Regions from separate parts of the Pseudomonas sp. AN-1 genome, predicted to be linked through region 2. Evidence: riboswitches for the same ligand, from Rfam matches in the RefSeq annotation. Region 2 holds a riboswitch; each other region holds the start of a gene.
The links. Region 2 has a riboswitch for cobalamin ahead of SK095_RS13780 (TonB-dependent receptor). Riboswitches for the same ligand answer to the same signal wherever they lie in the genome.

Region 1 (6,757 bases), 2.2 Mb from region 2:
CGACCATCATCCGCCCGCTGCGGAACATCGGGTCGTTTTCCGGCGCGCCCCAGCGCTGCAGCACCGCCTGCTGATTGGCGGCGGGCAGGCGCGCTAACAGCCGGCGATAGTCGGCCAGCGAAAGGCTCTGCTGGCAGGGGCGCAGATCGAGGCTGTCGAGATCGTTGCTCACACCGCCGAGCAGGGCGTGGATCAGCGCGGTGCCGGAATCCGGCAGACCGGCGACCGGGTAACCCGAAGCCTCCAGCGCGCGGAGGATGTTCAGCGCCGCCGCCGGGGTGTCGAGGCCGACGCCGTTGCCGATGCGCCCGTCGCGGGTCGGGTAGTTGGCCAGCACCAGGGCGATGCGCTTGTCGGCGTTGGCCTTGCGCGCCAGGCTCACCCAGCGTCGCGCCAGCTCGGCGACGAAGTCCATGCGCTCGCCGTCGGCCTGGTAGCAGACCACGTCGCTCTGGCTGCGCTCGCTGCGCCAGGCCAAGCCCTTGAAGCTGATCGGCCGGGTGACGATGCGCCCATCCAGTTCCGGCAGCGCCACGTGCATGGCCAGGTCACGCGGGCCGAGGCCCTGCGGGTTGTCCTGCCAGCGCTGGCGGTTGTCCAGCGCGCAGATCGCCTGCAGCACCGGCACGTCGCGGCGGAACGGACGCAGCGCCGGGCGCTCCGGGCTGGACAGGGCAAAGCCGGTGGTATTGAGGATCAGCGCCGCGTCGGTCTCGTCCAGCCAGTCCTCGACCTGGACCAGGCAGGCCGCCTCCTTGAGGCTGGCCACGGCGATCGGCAGCGGATTGAGGCCCTGGGCGACGAGACGCGCGCAGAACTCGTCGACGAAGGCGGTGTTGGCCGCCTGCAACTGCGCGCGATAGAACAGCAGCGCCGCCACCGGCGCACCGGGGCGCCAGTCGGCCTGCCACAGCGCCGGGGTGCCGCTGCCGTGGCGCGGGTGGTGGACGGCGACGCGCTGCAGCGCCTGCGGCTCGGACCAGGCCTGCGGGCGGCCCAGCCAGCGGTCGGCGAGGAAGCGATACAGCTGGCGGGCGTTGTCCAGCCCGCCCTGGCGCAGGTACTGCCAGGCGCGTTCGGCGTCCGCGGCGGATACCGTGCTCAGGCGGGTCAGCTCCGGGTCGGGACGGTCGTCGCCGGGCACCAGGATCAGGATGGCGCCGGCCTCGCCCAGCTCGACCAGCCGCTCGATGCCGTAGCGCCAGTAGCCCACCCCGCCGTGCAGCGAGAGCAGGATCAGCCGCGCATGGCGCAGCACGTCCTCGACGTAAAGGTCGACCGAGGCGTGGTTGCGCAGCTGGGCGGGGTTGGCCAGGCGCAGGCTCGGATAGTCGCCGCCCAGTTCGCCGGCGGCCGCGGCCAGCAGCGTCAGGTTGGAGTCGCCGCTGCAGAGGATCACCAGCTCGGCCGGGGTCTGGCCGAGGTCGGCGATGCTGTCGTCGGGGACGAAGCCACCGGGCTGGGTGCGCAGGAGGTGCATGCGTTCAGCGGGTCAGCGCGGCGCGCAGCTCGGCGTCGATCACCGCGGCGTCCAGCGCCTGGCCGATGATCACCAGGCGGGTGGCGCGCGCTTCGCCTTCGCGCCAGGCGCGCTCGAAGTGGCGGTCGAAGCGCTGGCCGACGCCCTGCACCAGCAGGCGCATGGCCTTGCCCGGCACGGCGACGAAGCCTTTCACCCGCAGCACGGCGTGACGCTGCACCAGCTCGGCGAGCGTGGCGAGCAGCAGGCGCTCGTCGACTTCCGGCAGCTCGACGCCGAAGGCGTCGAACTCGTCGTGGTCGTGGTCCTCGCCATCGCCGTGGTCGTGGTGGCCGGGGCGGGCGTCGATGTGCAGCTCGGCCTCGGCGCCGATGCCCAGCAGCACGTCCAGCGGCAAGCGGCCCTGCTGCGCCTCGACGATCTTCACCGCCGGCGGCAGCTCCTCGGCGACCTCGGCGCGCACCGCGGCCAGCGCGGCGTCGGCGAGCAGGTCGGTCTTGTTGAGCACCACCAGGTCGGCGCAGGCCAGCTGGTCCTCGAACAGCTCGTGCAGCGGCGATTCATGGTCGAGGTTGGGATCGGCGCGGCGCTGCGCGTCGACCTGCTCGGGGAAGGCGGCGAAGGTGCCGGCGGCCACCGCCGGGCTGTCGACCACGGTGACCACCGCGTCGACGGTGCAGGCGTTGCGGATTTCCGGCCAGTTGAAGGCCTGCACCAGCGGTTTGGGCAGCGCGAGGCCGCTGGTTTCGATGAGGATGTGGTCAAGATCGTGGCGGCGCGCCACCAGCTCGCGCATCACCGGGAAGAACTCTTCCTGCACGGTGCAGCACAGGCAGCCGTTGGCCAGCTCGAAGACGCGGCCGAGCGCCTCCTCCTCGCTGCAGCCGATGGCGCACTGCTTGAGGATCTCGCCGTCGATGCCCAGTTCGCCGAATTCGTTGACGATCACCGCGATGCGCCGGCCCTGGGCGTTGTCGAGCATATGGCGCAGCAGGGTGGTCTTGCCGGCGCCGAGGAAGCCGGTGACGATGGTGACGGGAAGTTTGCTCAAGGATTTCATGCGCGGCCCTGCCTGGCTGGCGGGGGCATGACGAGACGCCACCGGACGCACGCGCACCGGTCGGTCGGATTCGCCACCGGATCACCCCGCCCGGTTGTCGTGAAGGTCCGGAAACGCTCCGCGAGGCGGGGCGCTTCCTTCGAGGCAGGTCTCCTGGCTCACGGTGGGCGCCTTGGCGCCGTCCCCTCGCCTTCCCGCGTGAGCAGTGGCGTCGTGAGGGGATTCGTACCGTTTACAGTTGCGGGGGCAGCCGCGGTGTTGCACCGCGTTCCCTCTTAGCTCCGGCCCAGACCGGAGAACCTCGGGGCCGCAAGGCTACGCAGGGTGCGCGCGGCGGTCAATGGCGGCGGCCGGGGATGCCTACCGGGAGTGTTGGTGCCGGAGACTTGGGAGAAGATCGCTGCGCGAGACTTCTACCCTACGCCATGCCCAACGGCGGTCGCGCGATTGACGCCGTGCGCGGCGGCATGCTGTTGTAAAAAAGCGTTCCGCCTGAGCGACCGCCATCGAAAAACCACCCTCTGCCGCGATCCGGCGAGCCTGATCGGCCAACTTCCATGTCCGCAGCACATACCCCCTCCTCCGCGGAGCCCCGCCCTGCCCGGCTGTTGGTCGCCGGTTTCGGCTGCCGCCGCAATTGTAGCGTCGAGGAGCTGCACAGGCTTTTGGAGGACAGCTTGCGCGAACGCGGGCTGAACGTCGGAGATCTGCACGCTCTGGCCAGTCTCGACGGCAAGCTCGCCGAGCCGGGCCTCGCCGCCCTGGCCGGGCAGTTTGGCCTGCCGCTGCACGGCCTCTGCGTGGAGCAATTGCGGGAGTACGAGCCTCGACTGACCAGCCGTTCCGAGGCCGCCCGGCGCACCACCGGCTGCGCCGGGGTGGCCGAGGCCAGCGCCCTGGCGCTCGCCGAGGCGCTGGGCGGAGCGTCCGCCGAACTGCTGATCGCCAAGCGGCGCAGCGCCAACGCCACCTTCGCCCTGGCGCGTGCCAGACAGGAGCCTGCATGACCGTCTTCTTCATCGGCGCCGGCCCCGGCGATCCGGACCTCATCACCGTGCGCGGCCAGCGGCTGATCCGCAGCTGCCCGGTGATCCTCTATGCCGGCTCGCTGGTGCCCGCAGCGGTACTGGAGGGCCACGGCGCCCATACCGTGGTGAATACCGCCGAGCTGGAGCTGGCGCAAATCGTTGACCTGCTGGCCGAAGCCCACGGGCGCGGCGAGGACGTGGCGCGGGTGCATTCCGGCGACCCGTCGCTGTACGGCGCCATCGGCGAGCAGATCCGTCACCTGCGCCGCCTGGGCATTCCCTACCAGATCGTCCCCGGCGTCACCGCCACCGCCGCCTGCGCCGCCCTGCTCGGCTGCGAGCTGACCCTGCCCGAGGTGTCGCAGACGCTGATCCTCACCCGCTACGCCAGCAAGACGCAGATGCCGGAAGGCGAGCAGCTCGGCGATCTGGCCCGCCACGGCGCGACCATGGCCATCCACCTGGGCGTGCGCCAGCTGCCGCAGATCGTCGAGGAACTGCTGCCCCATTACGGCGCCGACTGCCCCGTCGCGGTGGTGCACCGGGCCAGTTGGCCGGACCAGGACTGGGTGCAGGGCACCCTGGCCGACATCGTCGCCAGGGTCGCCGAAAAGGACTTCCGGCGCACTGCGCTGATCCTGGTCGGCCGGGTGCTGACCGCCGAGGAATTCGCCGACTCATCGCTGTACTCGGCAGTAGTGCAGGTTACGGCGCCTTTCTGAAGTCAACCGCAGCCGACCTTCCCGGCGCTCGCCGGCTGCCGCTCAGAACGTCTCCCAGGCCTCTTCCCTGACGCCGCCCGCCCTGGCCGACGCTGCCGGCGCCATCACTTCGCGCTGGGAAAGCTCGCGCGGCGGCAGCGCATCCGGCTGCGGCGGCGCGTCACCCAGGCGGAACACCGCCACCGCCTCCTGCAGCGTCTGCGCCTGGTCGGCCAGCGAGAGCGACGCGGTGGACGCCTCCTGCACCAGTGCGGCGTTCTGCTGGGTCACCTGTTCCATCTGCGCGACGGCGGCGTTGACCTGGGCGATGCCTTGGCTCTGCTCCTGGGAGGCGGCGGAGATCTCGTCGATGATGTCGGTGACCCGGCGCACGGCGCCGACCACCTCGGCCATGGTCCGGCCGGCCTGCTCGACCAGTTGCGAGCCATCCTCGACCCGCCGCGTGGACTCCTCGATCAAGGCCTTGATGTCGTTCGCCGCGGAGGCCGAGCGACTGGCCAGGTTGCGCACCTCGCCGGCCACCACCGCGAAGCCGCGGCCTTCCTCGCCGGCGCGCGCCGCTTCCACCGAGGCGTTGAGGGCGAGGATGTTGGTCTGGAAGGCGATCGAGTCGATCACGTTGATGATGCTGGCGATGCGCTGCGAGCTGTCGGTGATGCCCTGCATGGTCTCGACCACCCGGTGCACCACCACGCGCCCTTGCTCCGCGGTGCGCGAGGCGTTGTTGGCCAGCGCATGGGCCTGGCGGGCGTTGTCGGCATTCTGCTGCACCGTGGCGGTCAGCTCCTCCATGCTGGCCGCCGTCTGCGCCAGGGAGGCCGCCTGCTGCTCGGTACGCGCCGACAGGTCGACGTTGCCTCTGGCGATCTGCGCCGAGCCGCTGGCGATGCTCTCGCTGCTGGCGCGCACCGAACCGACCAGTTCGGTCAGCGAGCCCTGCATCCGCTGCATCGCGTAGGTCACGCTGCCCGGCAGCGCCCGCGACATGTCGATGCGCGCGGTGAGATCGCCATTGGCGATGCTGGTCGCCAGGTCGGCCACCGCGGCCGGCTCGCCGCCCAGCTGGCGGGTCAGGCCGCGGGTCAGGAGCACGCCGATCAGCACACCGGCCAGCAGACCGGCGGCGGTCAGGCCGATCATCAGCAGACGGATGTCGGCGTAGATCTCGTCGGTCTGATGGCTGAGTTCGGCGGCGTTGCCCATCTTGCTCTCGACCAGCTGGGTCATCATCTCGGTGGCCTGGTCGGCAACCGGGCGTATGGAAGTGAGCAGGTATTCGGTCGAGGAGCGCGGATAGGGCACATCTTCGCCATCGAGGCGGCGGACCACATCCTTGATGTTCTGCTCGAATTCCGCCTGCACCTCCAGCAGATAGCCGAGCCGGGTCTTGTCATCCTCGCTGACGAAGGTTTCTCCGGCCCTGGCCATCTCGCTGCGTACCAGCTCCAGATGTTCATTCAGCTCGCTCAGATACTCCTGCCGCTCCTCGATCGACGCCGTCAGGATCGCGCTGCGAATGGCCGAGGCCGCGGCCAGGAACTGGCTGTTCGCTTCGCCGGCATAGCGCAGGCCGGCAGCCTCGCGCTCGTACATCAGGGACGCCAGTTCCTTGAGCTGCGCAGCCTTGAGAATCCCCTGCAGACCGACGAAGGCGCCGATCAGCGATACCAGAAAAAATCCACAGACCAGCTTGGTGCCCACTGTCTGTCGTCTCAACCAATCCATGCATGTTCTCCAGGCCAAAATGGACAACGCCCCGGCCACCAGGCCGAGGCGTCGCGACATTCACCGCTCCCTCAGGTCCCCCAGACCTTCTGCGCCTTGGGCGCTTCGGCGAGGATTTCGTCGACCACCGGGCCGATCTCCTCGGGCAGCCAGCGCGCGCCCTTGTCGCGGGTCACCCCGGTGCGCCAACCGTCACCGAGGGAGATGCGCCCGCCCTGGCTCTCGAACACCTGGCCGGTGACGTGGCGCGACTGCTCGCTGCCCAGCCAGACCACCAGCGGCGCGACGTTCTCCGCCGCCCACAGGTCGAAGCTGCCGTCCTCGGGCTTCTTCACCACCTCGGCCATGGCGCTCTCGGTCATCGCCGTGCGCGCCGCCGGGGCCAGGGCGTTGGCGGTGATGCCGTAGCGGGCGAGTTCCGCGGCCTGCACCAGGGTCAGCGCGGCGACGCCGCCCTTGGCCGCCGAGTAGTTGGACTGCCCCACCGAACCCTGCAGGCCGGCGCCGGAGCTGGTGTTGATGATGCGCGCATCCACCGGCTGGCCGGCCTTGGCCTGGTCGCGCCAGCGGCGGGCGAGGATGTTGGCCAGGCAGAAGTGGCCCTTGAGGTGCACCTGCATGACCAGGTCCCAGTCCTCCTCGCTGAGGCTGAGGAACATGCGGTCGCGCAGGATGCCGGCGTTGTTGACCAGCACGTGCACCTCGCCGAAGGCCGCCAGGGCGGCGTCGACGATGCGCTGGG
Region 2 (6,757 bases):
CCGCCACGGCCAGCTCAACCTGGAGGTGCTGCTCAGCCTGCAGCCGGACCTGGTCCTGCTCTGGCCGGACAGCGTCGGCCCGGCCATGCATGCGCAGCTCAGGACCCTCGGCATCCCGCTGATCGAGGCGCAGCCGCACGACCTCGACGAGTTGGCCGGCCAACTGGCGGCGATCGGCGCCGCGGTCGGCCATGGCGCGGAGGGCGAGCGCCTCGCCGCGCGCATGCGCGCAGGCATCGCCGCGCTGCGGGCGCGCTACGCGGGCAGCGCGCCGCTGGCAGTGTTCTACCAAGTGTGGGACCGGCCCATGTACACCCTCGGCGGCCGGCAGATCATCAGCGACGCCCTGCGCCTGTGCGGCGCGCGCAACGTGTTCGAGGACCTTGCCCTGCCGGCGCCGCAGGTCGGCGTCGAGTCGGTGCTGGCCCGCGACCCGGCGGTGATCCTGGTCGGCGAGCCGGGCCAGGCCGGCGCCTGGCAGGCCTGGCCGCAACTGACCGCGGTGCGCCGTGGCCAGGTGTGGGAGGTGCCGGACGAGGGCATCGAGCGGCCCAGCTTCCAGATGCTCGCCGCCACGGCGAAGCTGTGCGAGCTGCTGGACAGGGCGCGCTGAGTCTGCGCGGCTGAAACGACGAGGCCCCGCTTAGGCGGGGCCTCGTCGTTTCCGGCGTCCGGATCAGAAGCGGTAGCCGACGCTCAGCTGCACGTCCTCTTCCGGCGCCGGGTAGCGGCCGAAGGGGTTGGCATAGGTGTCGTACTGCTTGCCGGTCAGGTTGTTGATCCGCAGCCTGGCGGTGAGCTGGCGGTAGTCGTAGCTCAGTGCGGCGTTGAGCAGGGTGTAGCCGCCCTCGCGCGGCTGGCTGTGGGCGTCGTCGCTGTACAGGTAGTAGCCGCCGGTGTACAGGGCCTCCAGGCGGCCGTTGAGTCCCGGCAGGAGCAGGTAGTCGAGGTGGGCGCTGGCGCTGTGGCGCGATACGCCGGGCACCTCGTTGCCCGCGAAGGGGCCGGTGCGGTACTCGGAGTCGGTGAAGCTGTACTGGCCGCCGAGGGCGAGGCGCTCGGTCAGCTGGCGGCGGGCCTCGAGCAGCAGGCCATCGCGGCGGGTCTTGTCCAGGTTGACGTTGGCGCCGGTGCCGGGACCGAAGGGGCCCGTGGCCGTGGCGTCGTACATCAGCTCGTCGTCCAGATCGAGGCGGTAGACGCTCAGCTGGTAGCGCTGCGCGCCGTCGTCCCATTCCACGCCGCCTTCCCAGGATGCGCCGGTCTGCGGCTTGAGGAACTCGACGCCGGGGCCGACGAAGCCGTTCTCGTCGACGTTGGCCCAGCGCAGCACGTCCTCGCGCTTGAGGAACACGCGGGTCTGCGCGTCGGCCTGCCAGGACAGGCCGACGCTGCTGCTGCCCTCGCGGTCGGTGTGGTTGCTGCCGGCGCTGTGGTCGCGGTCCTCGGCCTCGCTGGCGCGGTAGCCGAGGCTCAGCGTCAGGTCGTGGCCGAGCGGCTGGCTGAATTGGGTGTACCAGTCGCGCAGGGTCTGGCGGAAGTCGCTGCCCCAGGAGGCCTGGTAGTCGCTGGTGATGTGGTCGTGGCCCAGCAGCCATTCGCTGTGGCCGCGCGCCGTGTCCCAGCGGGCGGTCAGGCGCGGGCTGAAGCTTTCGATGCGAGTGCCTTGGCTGAAGCCGCCTCCGAAGAACGAGCCCACGCCATCCTGGTCGCTGTGGCTGTAGTCGAAGTTGGCGGTCCAGATCTCGTCGAGGCGCTGCTCGACGGCGAAGCGGTGCACCTGGGTATTGCTGTCGTTCCAGTCCGTGGACTGGCTCTGCTTGCGGTCGCTGCGGCGTTGGGCGAGGCTCAGCGCGCCCGGATAGAGCAGCTCGTCGTCCACCGTCTGGTACTCGTACAGCGCCCAGCCGCGGGCGTGGTCGTAGCGCAGGCGGCCGAAGGCGTTGCCGTAGTCGGCGGCGTTGTGGTCGCGGTAGTTGTCGGTGTGGCGGGCCTCGCCGCTGGCGTACACCGAGAAGCCGCCGCCGAGCTGCTGGAAGACATGGCCGCGATAGGCTTCCAGGTCGTGGCTGCCGCGGCTGGTCTCCACGTAGGCCTCGTTGCGCCGCGGCGTGCGGGTGACGATGTTGATCACCCCGCCGACCGCCTGGTCGCCGTACAGCACGGTGCCGGCGCCGCGCAGGATCTCGATGCGCTCGATGTTGGCCAGCGGCACGCTGTTGAGGTCGGCGCCGGCCATCGCCGGCTGGTTGAGGCGGCGGCCGTCGACCAGGATCAGCGTGTTGTTCACCGCGTTCTCGCCGAAGCCGCGCAGGCTGGGCGTGGCGCGGCTGCCGTCGCCGATGATGTCGCGCAGCTGCACGCCGGCCTGGCCGCGCAGCACGTCGATCAGGTTGTGGGCGCCGCTGCGCTCGATCTCGGCGCGCTTGATCACCCGCACGCTGGCCGGCGCCGGCTGCTCCAGCGGAGTGGCGCGGGTGATGACCAGGGGCGCGATGTCGTCGCTGGCCGGCTCGGCGGCCAGGGTCAGGCTCGGGGCGAGGGCCACGGCCAGCGCCAGACGGGAAAGCTTCATCAGGAAATCCTCAAAAGTGAAGGCAGACTTTCGAGGAGGGCAGAAGACAGAAACGCGCCCACAGGACGGGCGCGCGACTGACGGTGCGGCCCTCCGCAACACCTGTCGAATCCGTCGGGGCCGGTCTCCGGGCTGTCGACGCGCCGGTTCGCCTTCCCGGGACATTCCCAGTGGCTGTTGAACGGGCGTGCAGACCGAGGTCTGCGGTCGATTACCGTTGCGGGGGCAGCGCCGGCCTTGTCCGAGGACGCACCGGCTTCCCGTTTAACGCAGGCCCTAGCCTGCGCACCCTGACGAAAAGCAAAACGCCGCGCACCTTAGTGCGCGGCGTGGTGAAACTCAAGCAGCTTTCAGACGACTCGGGATGAGTTTTTCTCAAGCAGCGCCAGGCGCGCGCGCACCGCGGACTCGATGCCGGCGGCATCCAGGCCGCATTCGGCGAGCATCTCGGTCGGCTTGGCGTGCTCGACGTAGCGGTCGGGCAGGCCGAGCTGCAGCAGCGGCATGACGATGCCCTCGGCGGCGAGGAATTCGGCCACCGCGCTGCCGGCGCCGCCCATCACCGCGTTCTCCTCGACGCTCACCAGCAGCGCGTGGCTGGCGGCCAGCTCGCGTATCAGTGCGGCGTCGAGCGGCTTGACGAAGCGCATGTCGACCACCGTGGCATCGAGCTTCTCGGCCACCTCCAGCGCGGCGGCCAGCTGCACGCCGAACACCAGCAGGGCGACCTGGCCGGCGCCGTGACGACGGACCACGCCCTTGCCGATCTCGACTGCCTCCAGCGCCGGAGAGATCGGAGCGTTGGGGCCGCTGCCGCGCGGGTAGCGTACCGCCGCCGGGCCGACATGCCGGTAGCCGGTGGTCAGCAGCAGGCGCAGCTCGTTCTCGTCGCTGGGGGTCATGACGACCATGTCGGGGATGCAGCGCAGGTAGGAGAGGTCGAAGCTGCCGGCGTGGGTCGGGCCGTCCTCGCCGACCAGGCCGGCGCGGTCGATGGCGAACAGCACGTCGAGGTCCTGTACCGCGACGTCGTGGATCAGCTGGTCGTAGGCGCGCTGCAGGAAGGTCGAGTAGATCGCCACCACCGGCTTGGCGCCCTCGCAGGCCAGGCCGGCGGCGAGGGTCACCGCGTGCTGCTCGGCGATGGCGACGTCGAAGTAGCGTTCCGGGAAGCGCTCGGCGAAGGCCACCAGGTCGGAGCCTTCCTTCATCGCCGGGGTGATGCCGATCAGGCGCTCGTCGACGGCCGCCATGTCGCACAGCCACTGGCCGAACACCTCGCAGTATTTCGGTCCGCTGGCCTTGGGCGCGGCGCTGCTGCCGACCTCCAGCTTGCCGATGGCGTGATAGCCGATCGGGTCTTCCTCGGCCGGGGCGAAGCCCTTGCCCTTCTTGGTCACCACGTGGAGGAACTGCGGGCCCTTGAGTTCGCGCATCTTGCGCAGGGTGGCGATCAGGGTCGGCAGGTCGTGGCCGTCGATGGGGCCGATGTAGTTCCAGCCCAGCTCCTCGAACAGGGTGCCGGGCACCAGCATGCCCTTGGCGTGCTCCTCGGTGCGGCGGGCGATCTCCCAGGCGCCGGGGATGCGCGAGAGGATCTTCTTGCTGCCCTCGCGCATGCTGGCGTAGGTGCGGCTGGAGAGGATCTTGGTCAGGTAGTTGTTCAGGCCGCCGACGTTGCGCGAGATCGACATGTCGTTGTCGTTGAGCACCACCAGCATGTCGGCGGCGGTTTCCGAGGCGTGGTTGAGCGCCTCGAAGGCCATGCCGGCGGTCAGTGCGCCGTCGCCGATCACCGCCACGGTGCGCCGCTCGCTGCCCTGCAGACGGTTGGCCAGGGCCATGCCCAGCGCGGCGCTGATCGAGGTGCTGGAGTGGCCGACGCCGAAGGTGTCGTACGCGCTCTCACTGCGCCGCGGGAAGGCGGCCAGGCCGCCCTTCTGGCGCAGGGTCGCCATCCGCTCGCGGCGGCCGGTGAGGATCTTGTGCGGGTAGGCCTGGTGGCCGACGTCCCACACCAGACGGTCCTCGGGGGTGTGGTAGACGTGGTGCAGGGCGATGGTCAGCTCGACCACGCCCAGACCGGCGCCGAAGTGCCCGCCGGTACGCCCCACCGTGTAGAGCAGGTACTGGCGCAGCTCGTCGGCCAGGGTGTCCAGCTCGGCCTCGCTGAGGTCGCGCAGCGCGGCGGGGCTGTCGATGCGGTCGAGCAGGGGCGTGTCGGGCCGCTGGCGGGGAAACTCGTGCAGCGTCTTGGGCATCGGACGGGTTCGGCAGTCGGAAAAAGATGGGCGAGTTTACCCGAAGCGGCCGGGGTGCCCAAGCAAGCGAAGGTCGAGTGGAGCCGGCGCAGGGGGGATGGCCACCCCGTGGAAAATTCGCGCCGCGATTTTCCGCCGTGGCGGCCGGGTCCGGACCGGGGAACTCAGTGCGTGCGTGCGACTATGTAGCAGGCCAGCTGGCGCAGGGCGTCGGCGCGCTCGTCGAATGGCTGCAGGGCCGCCAGCGCCAGATCGCGCAGTTCCAGGGCGTAGGCCTTGGCGGCGTCGAGGCCGAGCAGCGCCGGGTAGGTCGGCTTGTCGTGGGCCTGGTCCTTGCCCTGGGTCTTGCCCAGGGTGGCGGTGTCGCTCTCCACGTCGAGGATGTCGTCCTGCACCTGGAAGGCCAGGCCGATGGCGCGGGCGTAGTCCTGCAGCGCGGCGAGGCTGCTGGCGTCGCTGCCGCCGCTGGCCAGGGCGCCGAGGCGCACGCTGGCCTCGATCAGCGCACCGGTCTTGTGCCGGTGCATGGTCTCCAGGGCGGTCTGGTCGAGCTGCACGCCGACCGAGCCGAGGTCGATGGCCTGGCCGCCGACCATGCCGGCCGGTCCGGCGGCGCGGGCCAGGCTGACGACCATGTCCAGGCGGGTGGCGGCATCGGCGGGGTTGCGCCCGGCGTCGGCGAGCACCTCGAAGGCCAGCGCCTGCAGGCCGTCGCCGGCGAGGATGGCGCAGGCCTCGTCGAAGGCGATGTGGGTGGTCGGCTGGCCGCGGCGCAGCTCGTCGTCGTCCATCGCCGGCAGGTCGTCGTGGACCAGCGAGTAGGCATGGATCAGCTCCACCGCGCAGGCCGCGCCGTCGGCCCGTTCGGCCGCGCCGCCGAGGGTCTCGCAGGCGGCGTAGGCGAGCAGCGGGCGCACGCGCTTGCCGCCGTTGATCACGCTGTAGCGCATGGCCCGGTAGAGGCGCTCGAGTTCGGGACGGGGAGCGACGAACAGGGCGTCGAGGGCGGCGTCGACGCGTGCCTGGCAGGCGGCCTGGTACTGCTGGAGACTCATTGCGCCTCGCCCTCCGCGTCGAAGGGGGCGGTCTGGCCGTCCTGGCCGAGGAGGATCTGCACCTTCTGCTCGGCCTGGCCCAGCGCACCCTGGCACTCGCGGGTCAGGCGGATGCCCTGCTCGAAGGCGGCCAGCGAGTCCTCGAGGGACAGCTCGCCGCTCTCCAGGCGCTCGACCAGGGTCTGCAGCTCGCTCAGCGACTGCTCGAAATCGGGGGCGGTTTTCTTGCGGGCCATGGCGGCGCTCTCGGACGGCGGAAAAACGGGCGCGACACTAGCAGAGCCGCGGCGTGTGGGCAAACGCCATCCAGGCGGCTGGGGCGCCTGTCCCGGTGCGCATGGCGCACCCTACGGAGACGGTGCGATGCGTAGGGTGCGCCGTGCGCACCATGGGCCGCTCAGCGCCCGTAGGTGGCCCAGAAGTAGTAGAGGGTCATGCCGCTGCCGACGACGATCACCAAGGCGCGCAGCCAGCGCGCCGGCAGGCGCTGGCCGAGCGCGCCGCCGGCGTAGCCGCCGAGGGTGGCGCCGGCGAGCAGCACGGCCAGTTCCGCCCAACTGACCCGGCCGGCGACGACGAAGGTCAGGCTGGCGACGCTGTAGATCACCGCCGAGATCAGGTTCTTCAGCGCGTTGGCGCGGGCCAGGGCGTGGCCCTCGATGGCGAAGGCGGCCAGCTGCAGGATGCCCATGCCGGCGCCGAAGTAGCCGCCGTAGATCGATACCAGCGAGTGGGCGCCGAGCGACAGCGGGCCGTGCGGCGGCACCGCGCTGGCGGTGCCGCGGCGGGCGGCGAGCAGGCGGCTCAGCCAGGGGCTGGCGGCGAACAGCGCAGTGGCGGCCAGCAGCAGCCAGGGAATCAGCACG
Region 3 (6,757 bases), 1.6 Mb from region 2:
GGACTGCTACTGCCTGCGCTGCAGGTCCGGTCTGGTAGCCGGCCTGCAGGCCTGGTCGATCGCCGCCAAGGCGATCAGCCGAAGAACTTGCCGAGCATGCGCGACACGAAGCCGCCGTCCAGGCTCTTCTTGACGAAGGGCACGTAGTGCTTGTCGTCACGCTTGATGTGGTTGGTCAGCCACAGGCCGATGTCGGTGCGCACTTCGCGGGCCAGGCGGAAGTGGTCTTCGCCGTTGCTCAGGCGCTGGCCGTAGGCTTCGGCGCGGGTCTTGAAGGCTTCATGCACCTGATGGTGGGCGTCCAGCATCGGATAGCCGGCCTTTTCCATCAGGCTTTCCTCGAAGGTGTTGTGCGAGATGGCGTAGTCGAGCAGGGCCTTGATCACGTACTCGACCTCGCTGGTCGACTGGGCCTTGATGGCGTGATCGATCTCGGACAGATATTCGAAGATGCGCTTGTGCTGCTCGTCGATGATATCGATGCCCGTGGCGTACTCGGGCGACCAGGAAATGACGAATCCCATGAAGGTTATCCTTGCTGTAAACGTTTCGACTTACTTTTAGTGGTTTGTTCTGTAAGCCCCACGCGAAGGTGCGTGGGCTTTCAGTATCACGATGTCGCAGTAAAGGCCATAGTCCGCTTGTGGGCTTTGTCGCGAAGCCTCGGTTTTGTGAACTGTTTGGCAATTCCGCTTCAGGCCGGGAGAGTCGCGCGGGAGGGGCGGAAAGTTTGACGCCCGTCCGGCAAGTCTCTAACCTGCGCCACCTGCTTCAGGTGCCCCCCAGTCCAGACTCGGAGGGGTGAAACAGGGAAGCCGGTGCGTATATGTAATGATTTTTCATTGCAATTTTGATACCAAGCCGGCGCTGCCCCCGCAACGGTAGGCGAGTCGAGAAGCCACACCGGCAGATGCGCGACGCTCCAGAGGCGTCCGCCAACTGCCAGGCCACTGTGTCCAGACACGGGAAGGCGTGGATTCGGGAACCCTCGGGTTCCGCTCGCAAGCCCGGAGACCGGCCTGTCGCATCCACGGTATCGCGGAGGGCGCTACCCGTCGGGTGGGCGGCCTGCGTGTCCTGCTGTCCGTTCGTCGTCCGGTCCTCTGCATGCCTTCGCAAGCCAATCGCGCGGGTGAGCGCGATGCAGAGAGTGATCGATGAGACATGCCCTTCTGCGGCCGACAATCGTCGTGCTGTGTAGTCTTTCCTCCATTCCCGTCCTGGCGCACGAAGCGCTGTCGGTCGAGCCCCTGCTGGTGACTGCCAGCCGCACGACGCAGACGGCCAGCGACGCACTGGCCTCCGTGACGGTGATCGAGCGCACCGAAATCGAGCGCCGCCAGGCCGCCTCGCTGCCCGAGCTGCTGCGCGGCGTGCCGGGCGTGACGCTGGCCAACAACGGCGGCCCGGGCAAGAGCAGCTCGCTGTTCCTGCGCGGCACCGAGTCCGACCACGTGCTGGTGCTGATCGACGGCATCAAGGTCGGTTCGGCCACCAGCGGCAGTGCCGCCTTCCAGGATCTGCCGGTGGAGCTGATCGAGCGCATCGAGATCGTCCGAGGTCCGCGCTCCAGCCTGTACGGTTCGGAAGCCATCGGCGGGGTGATCCAGATCTTCACGCGCCGGGACGGCGGCGCCGGCCTGCGGCCGTTCCTCTCGGCGGGCACGGGCACCCACGACAGTCACAGCGGCAGCGCCGGGCTGTCCGGGCGCTCCGGTGCGAGCTGGTTCAGCCTCGGCGTCTCGTCCAGCGACACCGACGGCATCAACGTCAAGCCGCGCGGCGCCAGCGGCTACGAGGACGACAGCGACGGCTACCGCAACCTGTCCGGCTCCTTGCGCGCCGGCCACCGCTTCGCCAACGGCCTGGAACTGGACGGCAGCTTCCTGCAGGCCGAGTCGCACAACGATTTCGACAGTACCACGGGCGAGGACGCCTATACCGAGGGGGTGCAGAAGGTCGCCGGCCTGCGCGCACGCCTTGCCCCGCTCGAGTCCTGGCTGGTGACCCTGCAGGCCGGGCGCAGCGAGGACCGGTCGGACGCCTTCGAGGACGGTGGCTTCAATTCGCGTTACGACACCCGTCGCGACTCACTGTCCTGGCAGAGCGACGTGACCCTGGCCGCGGGCCATACCCTGGTGCTGGGCGTCGACCATCAGCACGACGAGATCGACAGCACCAGGCGCTACGCCGAGGACTCGCGCGACAATGACGGCTACTTCGCCCAGTACCTCGGCGGGTCGGGGCGTCACGACTGGCAGCTGGCGCTGCGCCGCGACGACAACCAGCAGTTCGGCGATCACGATACCGGCAGCGCCGCCTGGGGTTACGCCCTGGGCCCGACGCTGCGCGTCCATGCCAGCTACGGCACGGCCTTCAAGGCGCCGACCTTCAACGAGCTGTACTACCCCGGCTACGGCAACCCCGCGCTGGATGCGGAGAAATCGCGGACTGTCGAGCTGGGGCTGAACGGCAGCCCCGGCTGGGGGCACTGGACGGCCAGCGTGTACCGGACCCGTGTCGACGATCTGATCAGCAGCGTGCGCGTCAACGGTGCAAGCCTGGCGCAAGGGGTCGACGAGGCGCGCATCCGCGGCCTCGAACTGCAGGTCGGCAGCGACCTGCGCGGTTGGGAATGGACTGCCGGTTACAGCCTGATGGACGCCGAAAACCGCTCCAGGCGCTCCAGCCGCTCCGGCATTGCCTACTACGGCAAGGATCTCAGCCGGCGCCCCGGGCAGACCTTCAACCTCGACGTCGACCGCGCCTTCGGCCGTTTCAGCGTGGGCGGCACGCTCTACGCGCGGGACTCGGCCTACGACGATCTGGAAAACCAGACCGAACTGTCCGGCTACGCCAGCCTCGACCTGCGCGGCGAGTACCGCCTCGACGACGAGTGGCGCCTGCAGGCGCGGGTGAGCAACCTGCTCGACGCCGACTACCAGACCGCCGCCGGCTACAACCAGCCGGGCCAGGCGGTGTACTTCACAGTGCGCTACCAGGCGCTCTGAGACAGGGGCGCTGGCAGGGCAGAGGTTTTCCCCGCAGCTGTTGTAAACCCAGCACGGCGCCGACATTTTGCAGCGCCAGCTACACCATCCGATGCCATCTACCCGAGGAGTTCCACCATGCTCGACCTTTCCCCCCGCAGCCGCCTGGCCATCGGCATCGTCCTGGCCGCACTGCTGGCCATGACCCGCGGCCACCATTTCGGCGACCTCAACCTGCCCAGCGCCTCTTGGGCGGTGTTCTTCCTCGCCGGCGTGCTGCTGCCGGCGCGCCTGGCCTTCCCGGCGCTGTTCCTCGAGGCGGTTGCCCTCGATCTCGTCGCCGTGACCTGGGGCGGGGCGAGCAACTGGTGCGTGACCCCGGCCTACTGGCTGCTGCTGCCGGCCTACGCTGCGCTGTGGTTCGGCGGCCGGGTCTATGCCGGCTGGCACCGCGACGACCTCGCGGCGCCGCCGCGCCTGCTGTCCTGCCTGCTCGCCTCCAGCTTCGCCTGCCACCTGCTGTCCAGCGGCGGCTTCTGGTTCTTCTCCGGTCGCTACCCCGAGGCGACCCTGGCCGGCTTCCTGCCGCGCATCGCCACCTACTACCCGCAGTCGCTGCAGGCGCTGGCCCTGTACGTCGGCGCGGCCGCGCTGCTGCTGGCCGCCGCTCATGCCTGGAAGCAGGCCCGTGGCGTGGAGGCGAGCCGATGAGCACTCAGGACGAACTGGCGCGCGACGAGCGCCACAAGGCGCGCATGCAGCGCAAGAAGGCGGTGGTCGACGCCAAGATCGCCGAGGCCAGTGCCGAGCGCGGCCTGCTGCTGGTCAACACCGGCAACGGCAAGGGCAAGAGCAGCGCCGCCTTCGGCATGCTGGCGCGCACCCTCGGCCACGGCCTCAGGGCCGGCGTGGTGCAGTTCATCAAGGGCGCGGCGAGCACCGGCGAGGAAGCCTTCTTCCGCCGCTTCCCCGAGGAGGTGCGCTACTTCGTGATGGGCGAGGGCTTCACCTGGGAGACCCAGGACCGCCAGCGCGACATCGAGAAAGCCGAAGAGGCCTGGGCGGTGGCCCGCGCGTTGCTGCGGGACCCGCAGATCGCCCTGGTGGTGCTCGACGAGCTGAACATCGCCCTCAAGTACGGCTACCTGTCGCTGGAGCGCGTGCTGGCGGATATCGCCGCGCGCCCGCCGCTGCAGCACGTGGTGGTCACCGGCCGCGGTGCGCCGGCCGGGCTGATCGAGGCGGCCGACACGGTCAGCGAGATCGGCCTGGTCAAGCACGCCTTCCAGGCCGGGGTGAAGGCGCAGAAGGGAGTGGAGTTCTGATGGACGTGCGCCACTGTCCCGCGCTGCTGATCGCCGCTCCCGCCTCCGGGCAGGGCAAGACCACCGTCACTGCCGCGCTGGCCCGCCACCACGTCAACCAGGGCCGGCGCGTGCGGGTGTTCAAGTGCGGGCCGGACTTCCTCGACCCGATGATTCTCGCCCGCGCCTGCGGCGCGCCGGTGGATGCGCTGGACCTCTGGCTGGTCGGCGAGGAGGAGTGCCGGCGGCGGCTGTGGCAGGCCGCCGGCGAAGCCGACCTGCTCCTCATCGAGGGGGTGATGGGCCTGTTCGACGGCACGCCCTCGGCCGCCGACCTGGCGCGGCGCTTCGGCGTGCCGGTGCTGGCGGTGATCGACGGCTCGGCCATGGCGCAGACCTTCGCCGCCATCGCCCACGGCCTGGCCAGCTACCAGAGCGACCTGCCGTTCGCCGGCGTGCTGGCCAACCGGGTCGGCAGCGCGCGCCATGGCGAGATCCTGCGCGACTGCCTGCCGGCGCACCTGAGCTGGTTCGGCGCGCTGCCGCGCGACGCCGCCATCGAGCTGCCCAGCCGCCACCTGGGACTGGTGCAGGCCGCCGAGCTGGAGGACCTCGACGCCCGTCTGGACGCCGCCGCCGCCAGCCTAGCGGCCAGCGCTTCTCTCGAGCTGCCGGCACCGGTCGAGCTCGCCGCGCCCGAGTCGCTCGGCCACTCGCCGCTGCTGCGCGGCGTGCGCATCGGCGTGGCCCGCGACGCCGCCTTCGCCTTCGTCTACCCGGCCAACCTCGACCTGCTGCGCGCGCTGGGGGCCGAGCTGGTATTCTTCTCGCCGCTCGACGACCGGCAACTGCCGGCGGTGGACAGCCTGTACCTGCCGGGCGGCTATCCGGAGCTGTACCTGCAGCAGCTGGCCGGCAACCTGGCGATGCGCGTGGCGATCCGCGCCCACCATGCCGCCGGCAAGCCGATCCTCGCCGAATGCGGCGGCATGCTCTACCTGCTCGACGGCCTGACCGACCTGGGCGGCACCCGCGGCGAACTGCTCGGCCTGCTGCCGGGCGAGGCGCGGATGCAGCCGAAGCTGGTGACCCTGGCCATGCAGGAGGTCGAGCTGGACGGCGAGCGCCTGCGCGGGCACAGCTACCACCACTCGCGCATGGAGTGCACGCTGGAGCCCGTCGCCCACGGCGAATGCCCCAACCACCGGCGCGCCCGCGAGCCGGTGTACCGCAGTGGCCGGCTGACCGCCAGCTACATCCACTTCTACCTGCCTTCGGCACCACGCGCGGCAGCCGCGCTGCTGCGCCCGTGAACCCCCTGGAGATATTGCCGGCCCGGCGCCGGCGCCCAATCCGCCCATGACCGACCAGACCCCCCCAGCGTCCCCTGACAACCCCCACGCCTTCAGCGCGGCCGAGCGCGCCGCGGTCTATCGCGCCATCGCCGAGCGCCGCGACATGCGCCACTTCAGCGGCGGCACGGTGGCCCCCGAGCTGCTGGCGCGCCTGCTCGACGCCGCGCACCACGCGCCCAGCGTCGGCCTGATGCAGCCGTGGCGCTTCATCCGCATTACCTCGGTGGAACTGCGCAGGCAGATCCGCGCGCTGGTCGAGGCCGAGCGGCTGCGCACCGCCGAGGCCCTCGGCGAGCGCAGCGAGGAGTTCATGCGCCTCAAGGTCGAGGGCGTCGAGGACAGCGCCGAGCTGCTGGTGGCCTGCCTGATGGACGGCCGCGAGCGCTTCATCTTCGGCCGCCGCACCCTGCCGCAGATGGACCTGGCCTCGCTGTCCTGCGCGATCCAGAACCTGTGGCTGGCCGCCCGCGCCGAAGGGCTGGGCATGGGCTGGGTGTCGCTGTTCGACCCCATGGCGCTGGCCGAGCTGCTCGGCCTGCCGGAGGGCGCCGAGCCGCTGGCGCTGCTGTGCCTCGGCCCGGTCCGCGAGTTCTACCCGCGGCCGATGCTGGTGGAGGAGGGCTGGGCCGAGGAGCAGCCGCTGGCCGGGATGCTCTTCGAGAACTGCTGGGGCGTGCAGCCATGAGCCTGGGCCTGGCCCTGTGCGCCGGCGTGGCGCTGGACGTCGCCCTCGGCGAGCCGCGCCGCTGGCATCCGCTGGTGCTGTTCGGCCGCCTGGCCGAGCGTCTCGAGGCGCGCCTCAACGCCCACGGCGGCGGCTGGCGCAGCCACGGCGTCACCGCCTGGTGCCTGGCGGTGCTGCCGCTCACCCTGCTGACCTGGCTGCTGGTGCAGCTGCCGCTGCTCGGCGGGGCGCTGGAGATCCTCGCCCTGTACGCCGCGCTCGGCCTGCGCAGCCTGCACGAGCACGCCCTGCCGGTGCTCGACGCCCTGCGCCGCGGCGACCTGCCGGCGGCGCGCGCCGGCGTGGCCCGGGTGGTCAGCCGCGATACCGCCGCGCTCGATGAGCACGGCGTGGCCCGCGCCGCCACCGAGTCGGTGCTGGAGA

Region 1: it holds a riboswitch for cobalamin, as region 2 does, so the genes downstream of both, cobW (cobalamin biosynthesis protein CobW) here and SK095_RS13780 (TonB-dependent receptor) in region 2, are expected to answer to the same signal.
Region 3: it holds a riboswitch for cobalamin, as region 2 does, so the genes downstream of both, btuB (TonB-dependent vitamin B12 receptor) here and SK095_RS13780 (TonB-dependent receptor) in region 2, are expected to answer to the same signal.

The regions. Positions count from the first base shown of each region.
Region 1 covers NZ_CP139195.1:763,905-770,661, forward strand. The annotation lists gene cobN (cobaltochelatase subunit CobN) at 1-1,480, opposite strand, end outside; gene cobW (cobalamin biosynthesis protein CobW) at 1,485-2,540, opposite strand; cobalamin riboswitch at 2,666-2,859, opposite strand; gene SK095_RS03405 (cobalamin biosynthesis protein) at 3,098-3,547, shown strand; gene cobM (precorrin-4 C(11)-methyltransferase) at 3,544-4,290, shown strand; gene SK095_RS03415 (methyl-accepting chemotaxis protein) at 4,333-5,430, opposite strand; partial or broken gene SK095_RS21690 (MCP four helix bundle domain-containing protein) at 5,461-6,075, opposite strand; gene SK095_RS03420 (SDR family oxidoreductase) at 6,087-6,757, opposite strand, start outside.
Region 2 covers NZ_CP139195.1:2,937,354-2,944,110, reverse strand. The annotation lists gene SK095_RS13785 (cobalamin-binding protein) at 1-613, shown strand, start outside; gene SK095_RS13780 (TonB-dependent receptor) at 677-2,575, opposite strand; cobalamin riboswitch at 2,676-2,883, opposite strand; gene dxs (1-deoxy-D-xylulose-5-phosphate synthase) at 2,926-4,836, opposite strand; gene ispA ((2E,6E)-farnesyl diphosphate synthase) at 5,001-5,891, opposite strand; gene SK095_RS13765 (exodeoxyribonuclease VII small subunit) at 5,888-6,127, opposite strand; gene SK095_RS13760 (sulfite exporter TauE/SafE family protein) at 6,289-6,757, opposite strand, start outside.
Region 3 covers NZ_CP139195.1:4,568,804-4,575,560, forward strand. The annotation lists gene SK095_RS21500 (bacteriohemerythrin) at 75-524, opposite strand; cobalamin riboswitch at 757-1,038, shown strand; gene btuB (TonB-dependent vitamin B12 receptor) at 1,158-3,011, shown strand; gene SK095_RS21510 (hypothetical protein) at 3,129-3,701, shown strand; gene cobO (cob(I)yrinic acid a,c-diamide adenosyltransferase) at 3,698-4,315, shown strand; gene SK095_RS21520 (cobyrinate a,c-diamide synthase) at 4,315-5,607, shown strand; gene bluB (5,6-dimethylbenzimidazole synthase) at 5,654-6,334, shown strand; gene cbiB (adenosylcobinamide-phosphate synthase CbiB) at 6,331-6,757, shown strand, end outside.